2 regions of the Mycolicibacterium sp. XJ662 genome follow, and region 2 is predicted to be linked to the other one. Evidence: predicted binding sites of a transcription regulator. Region 2 holds the regulator's gene; the other holds the start of a gene.
The links. Region 2 encodes HspR, which represses chaperone genes until heat shock. Its sites were predicted from a motif close to ANNTGAGTNNNNNNNACTCANNT; they were not measured.
Positions count from the first base shown of each region.

Region 1: a site for HspR is predicted at 2,806-2,828, ahead of lon (endopeptidase La). Genes of this name have one in related genera too.

Region 1 covers NZ_JBEFTL010000008.1:59,808-67,505, reverse strand. Annotated here, with positions in the region: gene ABQE93_RS19740 (HhH-GDP family DNA glycosylase) at 1-319, opposite strand, end outside; gene lon (endopeptidase La) at 461-2,794, opposite strand; gene ABQE93_RS19730 (esterase family protein) at 3,010-4,014, opposite strand; gene ABQE93_RS19725 (alpha-hydroxy acid oxidase) at 4,207-5,460, opposite strand; gene ABQE93_RS19720 (mechanosensitive ion channel domain-containing protein) at 5,466-6,863, opposite strand; gene ABQE93_RS19715 (adenylate/guanylate cyclase domain-containing protein) at 6,860-7,698, opposite strand, start outside.
Region 2 covers NZ_JBEFTL010000001.1:351,744-359,441, reverse strand. Annotated here, with positions in the region: gene dnaK (molecular chaperone DnaK) at 1-1,063, shown strand, start outside; gene grpE (nucleotide exchange factor GrpE) at 1,060-1,662, shown strand; gene dnaJ (molecular chaperone DnaJ) at 1,698-2,891, shown strand; gene ABQE93_RS01680 (heat shock protein transcriptional repressor HspR) at 2,891-3,259, shown strand; gene ABQE93_RS01675 (hypothetical protein) at 3,273-3,497, opposite strand; gene ABQE93_RS01670 (PGRS repeat-containing protein) at 3,730-5,634, opposite strand; gene ABQE93_RS01665 (sugar nucleotide-binding protein) at 5,767-7,209, opposite strand; gene rfbB (dTDP-glucose 4,6-dehydratase) at 7,225-7,698, opposite strand, start outside.

The sequences.
Region 1 (7,698 bases), on a different contig from region 2:
TCTGAGCGATGTCGGTGAGCCTGTCCGCCGAACTCTCGTCGTAGCGCACGTAATGCGCACGGCCGAACGCGCGAATCATCTGCTGACGATCCGCGTCGAGCACCGCGTCGGGTTTGCGCAGTCCGTCTGCGAAGAGTTCGCGGGCCGCGCTCACCGCGATCTCGGCGTCGATCGGCTTGCTGGCAAGCATGCACAGGACCAGCAGTTCGAACAGCGGCATCGGCTGGTCCTTGAGCCGGATCCCCGCCTCTTCGGCGTAGGTGGTGCCGGCGTGCTCCAGCAGGCTCTGGACCAGTTGCTTGCGGTCAGAGGTACCCATTTGCGCTGACGTACCCGCGCCGGGCAGGTGACAAACGTCCGCAAGCCGCGCTCACCCCTGAGCGCGAGCAGACGCAGAAGGCCCCAAATTGTCAGCCGGAAAGGGCCTTCTGCGTCTGCTCGCGGTGATATGCGGGCCGGGTCAGGCGGCTGAGGCTTCGGCCTCCTGCGCGGGCACCAGGGCCTGCGCGATGATGTCCGCCACGTCGGTCATCGGCTTGACCTCCAGCGTGTCGAGCACGTCGGCCGGGACGTCGTCCAGGTCGGCCTCGTTGCGCTGCGGGATGAAAACCGTTGACAACCCGGCCCGTTGCGCGGCCAGCAGCTTCTGCTTGACGCCGCCGATCGGCAGCACCCGGCCGTTCAATGTCACCTCACCGGTCATGCCGACGTCCGAGCGCACCTGGCGCCCGGTGACCATCGACACCAGCGCGGTCACCATCGTGACACCGGCCGACGGACCGTCCTTGGGCACCGCGCCCGCGGGCACGTGCAGGTGGATCCGGCGCTCCAGCGTCTTCGGGTCGACGCCCAACTGATCAGCGTGCGAGCGCACATAGGACAGCGCGATCTGCGCCGACTCCTTCATCACGTCGCCCAGCTGACCGGTCAGCTTCAGGTCCGGTTCGCCCTCGGTAGCGTTGGCCTCGATGTAGAGCACGTCGCCGCCCATCCCCGTCACCGCAAGGCCGGTCGCCACGCCGGGCACCGCGGTGCGCTCGGCCGACTCCGGCAGGAACCGCGGACGGCCAAGGTACTCAACGAGATCGGGCTCGTCGATGACGACCACACCGGGTTCGGTGGCCAGTTTGGTCGCGACCTTGCGCATCATCTTGGCCAGCAGCCGTTCGAACTGCCGCACACCCGGTTCGCGGGTGTAGTCGGCGGCGATCTTGCGCAGCGCGTTCTCTGTGACCTCGACTTCATCCATGGTCAGCGCGGCACGTTCGCGCTGCCGGGGCAGCAGGAAGTCCTGCGCGATGGCCAGCTTGTCGTCGGCGGTGTAGCCGTCGATCTCCACCAGCTCCATGCGGTCCAGCAGCGCCGACGGGATGTTCTCGATCACGTTGGCGGTGGCCAAAAACACCACATCGGACAGGTCCAGATCCAGGTCCAGGTAGTGGTCGCGGAACGTGTGGTTCTGCGCCGGGTCCAAGACCTCCAGCAGCGCCGCCGCCGGATCCCCTCGGAAGTCCGAGCCGACCTTGTCGATCTCGTCGAGCAGCACGACGGGGTTCATCGAACCCGCCTCGCCGATCGCGCGCACGATACGGCCGGGCAGGGCGCCGACGTACGTGCGCCGGTGACCGCGGATCTCGGCCTCGTCGCGCACGCCGCCCAGGGCGACGCGGACGAACTTGCGGCCGAGCGCACGGGCCACGCTCTCACCCAGCGACGTCTTACCGACGCCGGGCGGGCCGGCCAGCACCATCACCGCACCCGAGCCTCGGCCGCCGACGATCTCCATCCCGCGCTGAGCGCGACGCGCCCGCACGGCCAGGTATTCGACGATGCGGTCCTTGACGTCGTCCAACCCGTGGTGGTCGGCGTCGAGAATCTCGCGCGCCCCCTTCAGGTCGGCGCTGTCCTCGGTCGTGACGCTCCACGGCAGGTCCAGCACGGTGTCCAGCCAGGTGCGGATCCACCCGCTCTCCGGGCTCTGATCGCCGGCGCGCTCCAGCTTGCCCACCTCACGCAACGCCGCCTCGCGGACGTTGTCGGGGAGGTCGGCGGCCTCCACGCGGCTGCGGTAGTCATCCGATCCGTCGGGTTCACCCTCGCCGAGCTCCTTGCGGATCGCGGCGAGTTGCTGGCGCAGCAGGAATTCCTTCTGCTGCTTTTCCATGCCCTCGCGGACGTCCTCGGCGATCTTGTCGGTCACCTCGACCTCGGCGAGGTGCTCACCGGTCCAGTCGATCAGCAGTTTGAGCCGCTCGGCGACATCGGGTGTCTCCAGCAGCTGACGCTTCTGCACCTGCGTCAGGTACGAGGCGTAACCGGCCGTATCCGCCAGCGCCGACGGGTCGCTCAGCTGGTTGACGAAGTCGATGATCTGCCAGGCTTCCCGACGCTGCAGCATGGCCAGCAGCAGCTTCTTGTACTCGCCGGCCAGCGTGCGCGCCTCGTCGGTCGGCTGCGGCTCCTCCACTTCGGTCACCTCGACCCACAGCGCGGTGCCCGGGCCGCTGGCCCCGACGCCGATGTGTGCACGGCTATTGCCGCGCACCACCGCTGCGGTGCCGTTGCCCCCGGCGATGCGGCCGATCTGCACGATCGAGGCCAGCACACCGTAGGTGGGGTAGCGGTCCTCCAACCGCGGCGCGATCAGCAGTTCGCCCGGACCATCGGACGCGGCCGCCCTAGCTGCTTCAATGGCCGCGCGTGCGGCATCGTCGAGTTCGATCGGCACCACCATCGACGGCAGCACGATCGGAGTGCTCACGAACAGCACGGGCACTGTCTTGGCTTCAGCCATCACACCTCCAAAGTTCAGTCAGATGGACTCAACCTTGGCCAGGCCCGGTTTGTTCCCGCCGGAGCGCGCTCATTCTGTTCGCGAGACGTACACCAGGGCTGTGAATACCACCGATCGAACGACCCTGGTGTACGTCTCGCGAAATGCCGCCCGCCCCACAGAAGGCAGGGAGCCTGCCGTTCGGGGGTTACGGCAGGCTCCCTGTGTGGGGTGGATTAGACGGCGCCGGAGGCTCCGAGCACCCGCTGGATGTCGGGCTTCATCTGCTCGAGCTGCTGCCCCCAGTAGCCCCAGCTGTGCGTGCCCTGCTCGGGGAAGTTGAACACACCGTTGGTGCCACCCGCGGCGACGTAGTTGTCGCGGAAGGTGATGTTGGTGCGCAACGTGAACCCTTCGAGGAACTGCGCGGCCATCAGGTTCTGGCCGGCGGCGCCGGAGTCCAGATCCGACGGGGTGCCGGTACCGCAGTAGATCCAGAGCCGGGTGTTGTTGGCGACCAGCTGACCGATGTTGACCATCGGGTCATTGCGCTTCCACGCCGGGTCCGTCGAGGGACCCCACATGCTCTCGGCGTTGAAGCCGCCCGCATCCTGCATCGCCAGCCCGATCAGCATCGGCCACCAACCCTCGGAGGGGTTGAGGAAGCCCGACAGTGAAGCGGCGTAGATGAACTTCTGCGGGTGGTAGATCGCATACGTCAGCGCGCTGCTGCCGGCCATCGAGATGCCGACCACCGCGTTGCCGTTCTGCGACACGCCCCGGTTGGCCTCCAGCCAGGCCGGAAGTTCCTGGGTCAGGAACGTCTCCCACTTGTAGGTGTAGTCCTGGCCGTTACCCCGTGACGGCTGGTACCAGTCGGTGTAGAAGCTGGACTGACCGCCGACCGGCATGACGACCGACAGCCCGGACTGGTAGTACCACTCGAACGCCGGGGTCTCGATGTCCCAGCCGTTGTAGTCATCGCGGGCGCGCAGACCGTCGAGCAGGTACACCGCGTGCGGCCCACCGCCCTGGAACTGCACCCGGATGTCGCGGTTCATCGCCGCGGAGAACACATCCAGGTACTCGACGGGCAGACCTGGCCGGGAGAACGCGTTAGCGGTCGCCGACCCCCCGACGATGCCGGCCAGACCGGGCAGGGTCGCCGCAGCCACGGCGGTCACCGCCAAACGGCGCAACAGTTTGGTTCTGGTACCTCGGTACCTCTTTAGAAACTTCATAACGGCAACCAACCCACCTTTCATCGCTTGTTACAAAGCAATTGCCGTCGCTTTCCTGCGTTATGAAACACGCCTCCCGGCCCGGTCGACGCGTGCAACACTCGGTTGCCACATCGCGGTTGGCTAACGATTACGACTCGCCTCGGACTCAAGGACCGCCGATATGTCGTGTGACCAGTGAGAAAGTAGTGACTAGTGTGACGACGGCGCATGGGCGGAATCGCCACGCGAGAACCGGTGCAGCTGGGTCACGTGGCGTGGGCCGAGTTCGTCCAGCGACGTCACACCAAGCAGCTTCATTGTGCGGCTGACCTGCGACGACAGGATCTCGATGGCGCGTATGACGCCGGCCTCGCCACCGGCCATCAGCCCGTAGAGGTAGGCCCGACCCACCAGCGTGAAGCGGGCGCCCAGCGCTATCGCGGCGACGATGTCGGCTCCCGACATGATCCCGGTGTCCAGCAAAACCTCGGTGTCGCCGCCGAGCTCACGTGCGACGCGCGGCAGCAGGTGGAACGGCACCGGGGCGCGGTCGAGTTGGCGGCCGCCGTGGTTGGACAGCACGATCCCGTCGACGCCGAGCTCCACGACCGCGCGCGCATCCTCCAACGTTTGAATTCCCTTGACCACCAAGCGGTTCGGCCACTGCTTCTTGATCCAGGCCAGATCCTCGAACGTGACGGTGGGATCGAACATGGTGTCCAGGTATTCGGCGACCGTGCCGGGCCAGCGGTCCAGCGACGCGAACGCCAGCGGTTCGGTGCTCAGCAGGTCGAACCACCAGCGGGCGCGCGGTACCGCGTCCAACACCGTGCGCAGGGTCAACGTCGGCGGAATCGACATGCCGTTGCGGGTGTCGCGAAGCCGCGCACCGGCGACCGGAACGTCGACGGTGACCAGCAGCGTGTCGTAGCCGGCCGCGGCGGCGCGCTCCACCAGCGCCATCGACCGGTCCCGGTCCTTCCACATGTAGAGCTGAAACCAGTTGCGGCCGTGTGGGTTAGCCGCCTTGACGTCTTCGATGGACGCGGTGCCCAACGTGGACAGCGCGAACGGGATGCCCGCCGCGGCTGCGGCGTGGGCGCCGGCGATCTCACCTTCGGTGTGCATGAGCCTGGTGAACCCGGTCGGGGCGATGCCGAACGGCTGGGCCGCCGCGGCGCCCAGCACGGTGCGGCTGGTGTCGATCGTCGCGACGTTACGCAGGATGGTCGGATGAAACTCGATGTCGCGGAACGCTTGTCGGGCCCGGGCCAGCGACAGCTCGTCCTCGGCGGCGCCGTCGGTGTAGTCGAACGCCGCCCTGGGGGTGCGTCGCTTGGCGATTCGGCGAAGGTCCTCGATGGTCAGCGCGGCGTCGAGCCGATGCTTGATCCGGTTGCGCGTGGGTCTGCGGAACTGCAGCAGCGGGGCAAGTTCGCGGGGCCGGGGTACGCGTCGCCTCATCGGGCTCAGTCCTGCGCGGCCAATGCCTTGCGCAGGTTGGTGCGCCGTTCCTCGATGGCCTGCCCGATGTCCTGTAACAGCACTGGTCGGCGCGCGGCCAGTTCCTCGATGGCCTGACGTTCGACCTGCAGTGCGGTGACTTCCTCGAGCGCACGCGCCGATGCGGTGACGGGTTCGCGCGTGAGGGTGGTCTGCCCGAGGAAACCACCCTTTTCCAGGGTGGTGACCGTGGTGACGGTGCCGTCGTCTGCGGTGGTTATCAGCCGCACCCGTCCCTTGACGATGAACGTCATGTTCGTGGGGACGTCACCGGCGTACTGGAGGTACTCATCGGAGCCGTATCGGACCAGGCGGACGTGGGGGAGCAGGCTTTGTTGGTCGTCGTGGCTCAGCCGCAGGGTCGGCGCGATGACCCGCAGCGATGCCTCGATCCGCTCCGGTGTCTCGAACTCGTCTTCGGCCTCGTCGAAGTGCAGGCCCGCACGACGCGACGCGTACCAGACCCACCGCCGAAACAACGGCTCGGCGGTGAAGTCGTCGGCCGGCGTGCGTAGCGGAATGCAGGTGGTGTACGACAGCGCACCCGTGCATGTGCTGGACGGCTGCGCACCGTGGCGCAGCTGCGGCAGCATTTCGGCGACCCGGTTGAGCATCGCGATGACCTCGTCGGGTGCGTCGTCGACCGAGAATACGGTGTTGACGTACAGCGCATGGGTACCGGTCGGCCGGCTCAGGTTCGTGAAGGACGCTGCCGCCAGCACCGAGTTGGGCATGATCAGAAGACCCTCGCCGGTATCGATATGCGTTGCTCGCCAGTTGACTTCGACAACGCCACCGCGACCCGACGGGGTATCGATCCAATCGCCCAACTGGAACGGCTGCTCGAAGAGCACCAACAGGCCCGAGATGATCTGGCCGACCGAGTTCTGCAGGGCCAGACCAAGCACGATCGATGAGACCCCGAGCGCGGCGAACAGGCCACCGACGTTCGCACCCCAGATGTAGGCGAAGATCAGCCCGACGCCGAGCGCGATCAGCACGAACCGGGCGACGTCGAGAAAGATCGACGGTATGCGTTTGCGCCAGGTGCCTTCGGGCGCCCCGTGGAACAGCGTGGCGTTGAGCCCGGAAAGCAGCAGCAGCAGCACCACGAAGCCGAACACCGTCGCCACAATCCGCACCGAGGTCGCCTCGTTGGAGACCTGCATCGCCTGCACCAACAGAATCAACAGCGCGGCCAGCGGCAGGATGTAGTTGCGTAGCAGGTGAACCGGGCGCGCGAGGTGGCTCCCGCGGCGATGCAATGCGTTGTGAAGTTCGGTGAGGATGACCAGACAGATCGGGAAACCCACCGCAACACCGACGGCCCACCAGAACCACGGTGCCTCGAAAACGCTTCTCACGGCTGCTGCTCCGAGAGCCGCCAGATGGGTTGTTCTTCACCGTCGACGGTGATCACACCGGCGGAGGTGAACTCGCGGCTGTCACGCATCGCCTCGTGGACCCGTGACGTGACATACACGCCGGGTTGCGGTGAGCCGCTCTGTACCTGGTAGGCGAGGTTGACTGCCGAACCCCACATGTCGTAGGCGAGCGTGGATCGGCCCACCAGACCACTGGAAACCGTGCCGGTGTCGATACCCGCACGCAATCGCAACTCGTGGCCGGTCTCGAGATTGAATCTGTCGATGGTGCGGTGCATTTCGGCGGCGAAGTCGATCGTGCGCCGCACGTTGTCCAACCGTGGGACGCTCAGGCCACAGCTGGCGAGGTAGCCGTTGTGCAACGTCCGTACGTGTTCGACACCCAAATTGTCTGCAGCAGCGTCGAATTGACGTGTTAGCGTGTTGACGATCGTCAGCAGCTCGTCAGAATTCAGTTGGTCGCCCAACTCATTGAGCCCGATGATGTCGGCGAAGATCACGGTGACGTTCTGGTGGTCCAGCGCGATCGTCTCCTCACCCTCCCGATAGCGCTGTACCAACTGTTCGGGCATCAACGACAACAGCAACCGGTCGTTTTCCCTGCGCTGCTCGGCCAGCAACTCTTCTTTGATCGTCAGGTTGCGGCTCATATCGTTGAATGCGGCGGTGAGATCGCCGAATTCATCGTGGGACTGCACCGGCAGCGTCACACGGTAATCGCCGGCGCTGATCTGTTGGGCGCCGGCCTCCAGGCGTCGGATCGGTCTGACGAACAGCCGCGCCAGCAGCATCGCGGCGATGCACACCACGAAAA
Region 2 (7,698 bases):
CCTCGACGAACAGCTCAGCCGTGCCGAGTTCCAGCGCATCACCCAGGATCTGCTGGACCGGGCCCGCAAGCCGTTCCAGTCGGTGATCAAGGACGCCGGCATCTCGGTGTCCGACATCGACCACGTCGTGCTGGTCGGCGGCTCCACCCGGATGCCCGCCGTCTCGGATCTGGTCAAGGAGATGACCGGCGGCAAGGAGCCCAACAAGGGTGTCAACCCGGACGAGGTTGTCGCGGTGGGCGCCGCGCTGCAAGCCGGTGTGCTCAAGGGTGAGGTGAAAGACGTTCTGCTGCTGGACGTTACGCCGTTGTCGCTTGGTATCGAGACCAAGGGCGGCGTGATGACCAAGCTGATCGAGCGCAACACCACGATCCCGACCAAGCGGTCGGAGACGTTCACCACCGCCGACGACAACCAGCCGTCGGTGCAGATCCAGGTGTACCAGGGTGAGCGTGAGATCGCCGCGCACAACAAGCTGCTCGGCAGCTTCGAGCTGACCGGTATTCCGCCGGCGCCGCGCGGTGTGCCCCAGATCGAGGTGACGTTCGACATCGACGCCAACGGCATCGTGCACGTCACCGCCAAGGACAAGGGCACCGGCAAGGAGAACACCATCCGCATCCAGGAAGGCTCCGGTATCTCCAAGGAGGAGATCGACCGGATGGTCAAGGATGCCGAGGCCCATGCCGAGGAGGACCGCAAGCGCCGTGAGGAGGCCGACGTCCGCAACCAGGCCGAGTCGCTGGTGTACCAGACGGAGAAGTTCGTCAAGGAGCAACGCGAGGCCGAAGGCGGATCCAAGGTCCCCGAGGACACGTTGAGCAAGGTCGACGGCGCGATCGCCGACGCGAAGAAGGCGCTGGAAGGCACCGATATCGCTGCGATCAAGTCCGCGATGGAACAGCTGGGCGTCGAAAGCCAGGCGCTCGGCCAGGCGATCTACGAGGCGACCCAGGCCGAACAGGCCGCAGGCGGCGGCACCGCCGACGCTGGCGCCACGGGCTCGTCGGCTGACGATGTGGTGGACGCCGAGGTTGTCGACGAGGACCAGGAGAACAAGTGAGCCAGAACGATTCGCACGAGCCGGTGACTGTCACCGACAAGCGGCGTATCGACCCCGACACTGGCGAAGTACGTGAACAGGCGACCGGGCCGGCTCCTAGTGAGCCGGCGCCGGAAGCCGGGGGTTCGCCGCAGGAAGTCACCGAGCTGAAATCCACACTTCAGCGGGTAAAGGCCGAGTACGACAATTACCGCAAGCGCACGCTGCGTGACCAGCAGGTCATCGCCGAGCGGTCCAAGGCCACCGTCCTCACCGAGCTGTTGCCGGTGCTCGACGACCTGGACCGGGCGCGCAGCCACGGTGACCTGGAGTCCGGGCCGTTCAAGGCGGTCGCTGACAAGCTGACCGGCATCCTTGAGGGGCTTGGTCTTTCGGCCTTCGGTGACGAGGGCGACGATTTCGATCCCGAGCTGCACGAAGCCGTTCAGCACGAGGGCGACGGCACCCATCCCGTCGTGGGAACCGTGATGCGGCGCGGCTACCGGGTCGGAGATTTCGTGCTACGCCACGCCATGGTCGGTGTCGTCGACACCATTCCCGAATCCGCCGACACGTCGGATAACACCGACGAATCGGACGAGAAGGCAGCAGAATCCTAATAGCGACTAGGCAAATGGTAAGGAGGTGACGCGACATGGCCCAGCGTGAATGGGTCGAGAAGGACTTCTACTCCGAGCTCGGCGTCTCCTCTGACGCCAGCGACCAGGAGATCAAGCGGGCGGCGCGCAAGCTGCTCGCCGAAAACCATCCCGACCGAAACCCGGGCAACTCGGCGGCAGAGGAACGGTACAAAGCCGTTTCGGAAGCCAAAGAGGTGCTGACCGACCCGGCCAAACGTAAGGAATACGACGAGACCCGAAGGCTTTTCGCCAACGGTGGCTTCGGTCGTGGCCGGTTCGGCGGCGGCGGTGGCGGCGGTTTCGGCGGGTTCGGTGGTGGCTACGGCTCTGACGGTGTCGAGTTCAACCTGAACGACTTGTTCGATGCGGCCGGTCAGACCGGTGGTGCGAACATCGGCGACCTGTTCGGCGGTCTGTTCGGGCGGGGCGCACAGCAGCCCCGGCCGAGCCGGCCGCGGCGCGGCAACGACCTGGAGACCGAGACCGAACTGTCGTTCCTCGAGGCGACCAAGGGCGTCGCGATGCCGCTGCGCCTCACCAGCCCCGCGCCGTGCACGAATTGTCATGGCAGCGGCGCACGTCCGGGCACCAGCCCGAAGGTGTGTCCGAACTGCAACGGGGCCGGCGTGATCAGCCGCAACCAGGGCGCGTTCGGGTTTTCCGAACCGTGTACGGAATGCCGGGGCAGCGGCTCGATCATCGAGCACCCGTGTCAGGAGTGCAAGGGCACCGGTGTCACCACCCGGACCCGCACGATCAATGTGCGGATCCCGCCGGGCGTCGAGGACGGGCAACGGATCCGGCTGGCCGGACAGGGTGAGGCCGGGCTACGCGGTGCGCCGTCGGGCGACCTGTACGTGACCGTCCATGTGCGCCCGGACACGGTTTTCGGTCGCAAGGGCGACGACCTGACCGTCACCGTACCGGTGAGCTTTCATGAATTAGCACTGGGCACAACGCTTTCGGTGCCAACTCTGGAGGGTAAGGTCGGCGTGCGGGTGCCCAAGGGAACGTCGGACGGACGGATCCTGCGGGTGCGCGGACGTGGGGTGCCCAAGCGTTCCGGTGGCCACGGCGACCTGCTCGTCACGGTCAAGGTGGCGGTGCCGCCGAACCTGCAGGGCGAGGCGGCCGAGGCGCTGGAGGCATACGCCAAGGCCGAGCGGGCCAGCGGGTTTGACCCGCGGGCAGGATGGGCAGGTGCGTGATGGCGGCGAAGCGTTCCAACGATGACGCGCGCACGTTCCTGATTTCGGTCGCCGCCGAGTTGGCGGGTATGCATGCGCAGACGCTGCGTACCTACGACCGGCTGGGTCTGGTGCGTCCGCAGCGCACGGCCGGTGGCGGCAGGCGCTACTCGCAGCACGACGTTGACTTGCTGCGGGAAGTGCAGCGCCTTTCTCAGGACGAGGGTGTGAACCTCGCGGGGATCAAGCGCATCATCCAGTTGACCAACCAGGTCGAGGCGCTGCAGTCGCGGGTCAAGGAGTTGACGCGCGAGCTCGAGGAGCTGCGGGCGCAGCCGCGGGCCAAGAGCACCGCGTTGGTGGTGTGGCAGCCGCGCAACCAGCGTTAGTCGGCGGGGGCGTTCAGCGTCGCTGGCAGGCGTTGCCGTTTTTCAGGCGAGCGATCGCGTCAAGGACCTGACGCCCCACCGAGGACTGGTACTCACGCAGGTACTTCTCCCGCCGTGGGTCGTCCTCTGCCAGTTGGTGGGTCAGCGGATGCGGGGTTTTCCAGACCGCCTCCTGCGCCGCCGCGCCCACAGCCACTTCGAACTCGTAGCTGTCAGTTGCGCCTACATCACGCGACATAACGTCTCGGTACCCGAAATCCCGCAGCCGGAATCTGCCGCTGCAATTGGTGCAAACTTTCGCACACGAAATTTTTCATTAATGCTCCCCCTACGGGGCATCACCTTACACCGGCGGTACCGCCAGTACCGGTAACTCGAATACTGAGATATGCGCAAATGCGGGAAACGCCTCGCTGCGCGGTCGGACTTCGCTAATTCCTTGTGTTACAGCGGTTTAGTGCGATAGGCGGCTAATTGAGGCCGCCGACAACAAGCCGGATGAGGTCGATCAGGCCGGTGAGCAGGATGGGCGGGGTTCCTGTGCTGCCGGGGCAGACGCCTATACCGAGGACACAACTCCCGCCGGCACCAGGCTGCCCGGGGGTTCGGAGATCGAACGCGTAAGCGTCGCCGCCGGAACCGCCGTTGGCGCGTAACCCGAGGCCGTTGGTGCCTCCGTCACCGCCCCTGCCGCCGATGGCCGCGCCGGGGATATCGGTTGCATCGGCCAGCAGGGAGTACGCGTTGCCGCCGCTGCCGCCGGTGCCGCCGGAAAGAAGGATGCTGCCGGTGTTGCCGCCATTGCCGCCCGCCCCGCCGATCGCCCGCATCGGCTCACCGTTAGTGGGGAAGATGAACGCGACGACATTCAGTAGGGCGCTCACGGGCGGGTACTCGAAGTTGAGGGCGATGCCGCCGTTGCCGCCGTTGCCGCCGGTGCCAGTCGAACCGTTGCCGCCATCGCCACCGTCACCGCCCATCACGGTTCCGGGTACGTAGAACGGGTTGAAGTGGCCGAGCGCGAAGCTCAGCACGTGACCGCCGTTGCCGCCGTTACCACCCGAGCCGCCGTCGCCACCCCGGCCGCCGGCCCCGCCGTTGCCGGTGAAAAATCCGCCGTTACCACCGTTCCCGCCGTTACCACCGCCTCCCTGTAAGGTGCCGGTCAAGTTCCAACCGCCGTCACCGCCGCGACCGCCGTTGCCGCCGCTGCCCCACAGGAACGCGTGCCCACCGTTGCCGCCTTTACCGCCGGCGGGAGGGATCCCCACAAAAGTGCCGCCGGATGCACCGTCGCCGCCGTTGCCGCCGTTGCCGATGAACCCCGAGGCCCCACCGTTGCCGCCGTTCTGGCCGGAGCCCGCGGGCGGGGAATAGCCGTCGCCGCCGTTGCCGAACAGCCAGCCACCTGGCTTTCCGTCGGGGCTGTCCGCGGTGCCGTCCGCACCGTGGCCGATGAGCGCTCGGCCTCGCCACTCGTTGGTGGCCACGGCAATGATGGCTTCCTGGAGGGTGATGTGGACCGGGAAGCTGAGAATGCCGAGCGGTGCGATGGCGGCTTGGGTCTGGGCGATGAGGGAAGCCAGCACGCCGGGAAAATCGATGATGAAGTCGAACTCGCCGGCGAACGGGGTGATTACTGGTCCCGCGAGGGTGCCCGGTGAGGAAGCCCCGTCTACCTGGCGTTCGCTTAGCCAGGAGGAGAGGGACACTCCATACGGAGAAAGCCATTCGTCGCTGGCGGTGACCAGATCGACGGTCGTGGCCGTGGGCTCCGCGGGGCTCTCCTCGGCGACGTCGTCCTCGGTAGCGGCTTCGATCGTGGGAGCGTTCTCGGTCGGGTTTTCTGGTGCGGGGTCGTCGGTGATGCCGACGCCGGTGACGTCGTCCTCTAACGGTTCGTCGTCTTCAAGTTCTTCGTCTTCAAGTTCTTCGTCTGTGGCGTCGTCTTCGTCGTCCAGGTCTTCTCCGAGGTCTTCTTCGGCGAAGTCCTCATCGTCTAACTCGGCGAGATCGTCCTCCTCGTCGGCGGGCTCCAAACTGCTGTCGACGTCGTCGAAGCTGGAGTCGTCGAGGCTCTCCGCGACGGTCGCGTTACGCATGGTGGCGGCAGTGTCACGACCGTTTGAGTCGTCGCCATCGGCGGTGCTCTGCCCATCAGATTTGCTGTCACTGGCTGATGCGGAATCACTGCCGGAGGTGTCGGCGTGGGCAACTCCGGTCCCTGCCGCCATCCCGGCGCATACCCCGATGGCAACTGCACCGGTACCGAGCCAAAGCGCAACCTCACTCTGACGTTGCTGCTCACGGTGACGGCCACGGCGGCGTTTAGCGCTGCTGGCGGCGCGTTTTGCCGCAGAGTGCCTGGCAGCCATTCGTGACACTTTACCGGCTAGGTGTATCCCCGTCCTATAGTTGCCGGGGTCTTTATTAACGGCGCCAACTATTTGCTATTTGAAGCTTTTGTGTTGGGTTCGAATCTGGAGCCGGTCCGGCGCAGGGGGCGATCAAGGGCTCGTCAGATGGTGGCTTTCGCGGGCATGGAGTTCGACGTAGTTCGTCAGCGTCTCGTCGGCGTCGACGGGAACGAAGCCGGTGGACTCGATCTTCGTCAGGTCCAGAACGCTGTTGGCCGGGCGCGGAGCCACGGGTCCCTTGGCTTGGGCGAAGTACTCGGCGGTGGAAACGCCGGTCACCCGACTCGGGTCATGGCCGGCGACGTCGAATGTGCGTTGCGCGATCTGCGCCCATGACCGAACCGAACCGGATCCCGTCACGTTGTAGGTGCCATAGGGTGCGCGGGTGTCGGTGACGTGTCGGATCGCCCGGGCCAGCTCCGAGGTGAACGTCAAGCGTCCGAACTGATCGTCGACGACCGACGGGTTCACGTCGTTGTTGGCCAGCGACAACATGGTGCGTACGAAGTTTCGCCCGTCGCCGATCACCCACGACGTGCGCAGGATGTAGTGACGCGGAAGCGTGGCCACGAGCTGATCGCCGGCGGCCTTGGTCTGTCCGTACACGCCCAGAGGCGCAGGCGGGTGGTCCTCTCGGTACGGCGTCGTGCTCGTGCCGTCGAACACGTAGTCACTGGAGATATGCACGACGGTGATGCCATGCTCAGCGGCGACCCGCACCAGGGCCGCCACACCGGTGACGTTGGTAGCCCACGCCGCGGCACGGCCTTCCGCGGTCTCGGCCGCGTCGACGTTGGTGTAGGCCGCGGCGTTGATGACCGTGTCGTACTCGCGCCAAGCACGGGCGGAAGCGAGGTCACCGGCAGCGAGGTCGAGATCGGCGCGCCCGGCGAACTCGACGGAGGTCGCGTCGGCGTACGCATGGCGCAATGCGCGGCCCAGTTGTCCGTCGGCGCCGACGATCAGGGTCTTACGCGGCGCAATGGGTTCGACTTCTGCCAGGCGCGGCTGGGCCCGGTCCTTGGCTGACAACACGGCTTGGTCCAACGGAATTGGCCAGTCGATGGCGACGCGCTCATCGCCGGGATGCACCGAGGTGTAGTTCGCGTCGGGGGAGTAGTGGTCGTTGACGAGGTAGGAGTAGACGGTGTTCGGCTCGAGGGTTTGGTACGCATTGCCCACCCCGCGCGGCACAAAAACGGCGCGTGATGGGTCGAGTTCGACGGTGAACACCGCACCAAACGTTGCGCCGGCACGCAGATCGACCCAGGCACCGAAAGCCCGCCCGGCCGCAACCGAAACGAACTTGTCCCACGGCTCGGCATGGATACCGCGCGTCGTACCCAGCGACTCATTGAACGCGATGTTGTGTTGCACCGGCCCGAAATCCGGCATTCCGGCATCGACCATCTTCGCGCGCTGCCAGTTCTCCTTGAACCAGCCGCGGTTGTCGCCGTGCACGGGTAGCTGCCAAACGGTCAGCCCCGGAATGGAGGTATCCGTGGCGCCCAACGTCTTGCCGTACTCCGTCATTGCTTGGCTTCTCCGTCATTGCCCGAGTTGGGCGTAAAACGCTTCGGTGGCTTCCTTGGCGGGTGCCCACCAGTCTTCGTGATTGCGATACCAGTCAATAGTCGCAGACAGACCTTCCTCGAAGTCTGCGTACCGTGGGCGCCACCCGAGTTCCGTGCGAAGTTTCGTCGAGTCGATTGCGTACCGCAGATCGTGACCAGTGCGGTCGGCGACGTTGTCGTAGGCATCGGGATCCTGTCCCATCATGGTCAGGATCAGTTCGACGACGGTCTTGTTGTCCTTCTCTCCGTCGGCGCCGATGAGATAGGTTTCTCCGACCCGGCCCGTTTCCAAGATCTGCAGCACCGCCGACGAGTGATCGTCGGCATGGATCCAGTCGCGCACGTTGCGCCCATCGCCGTACAGCTTGGGCCGAATACCCCACAAGATGTTGGTGATCTGCCGCGGCACGAACTTCTCGACGTGCTGGTACGGGCCGTAGTTGTTGGA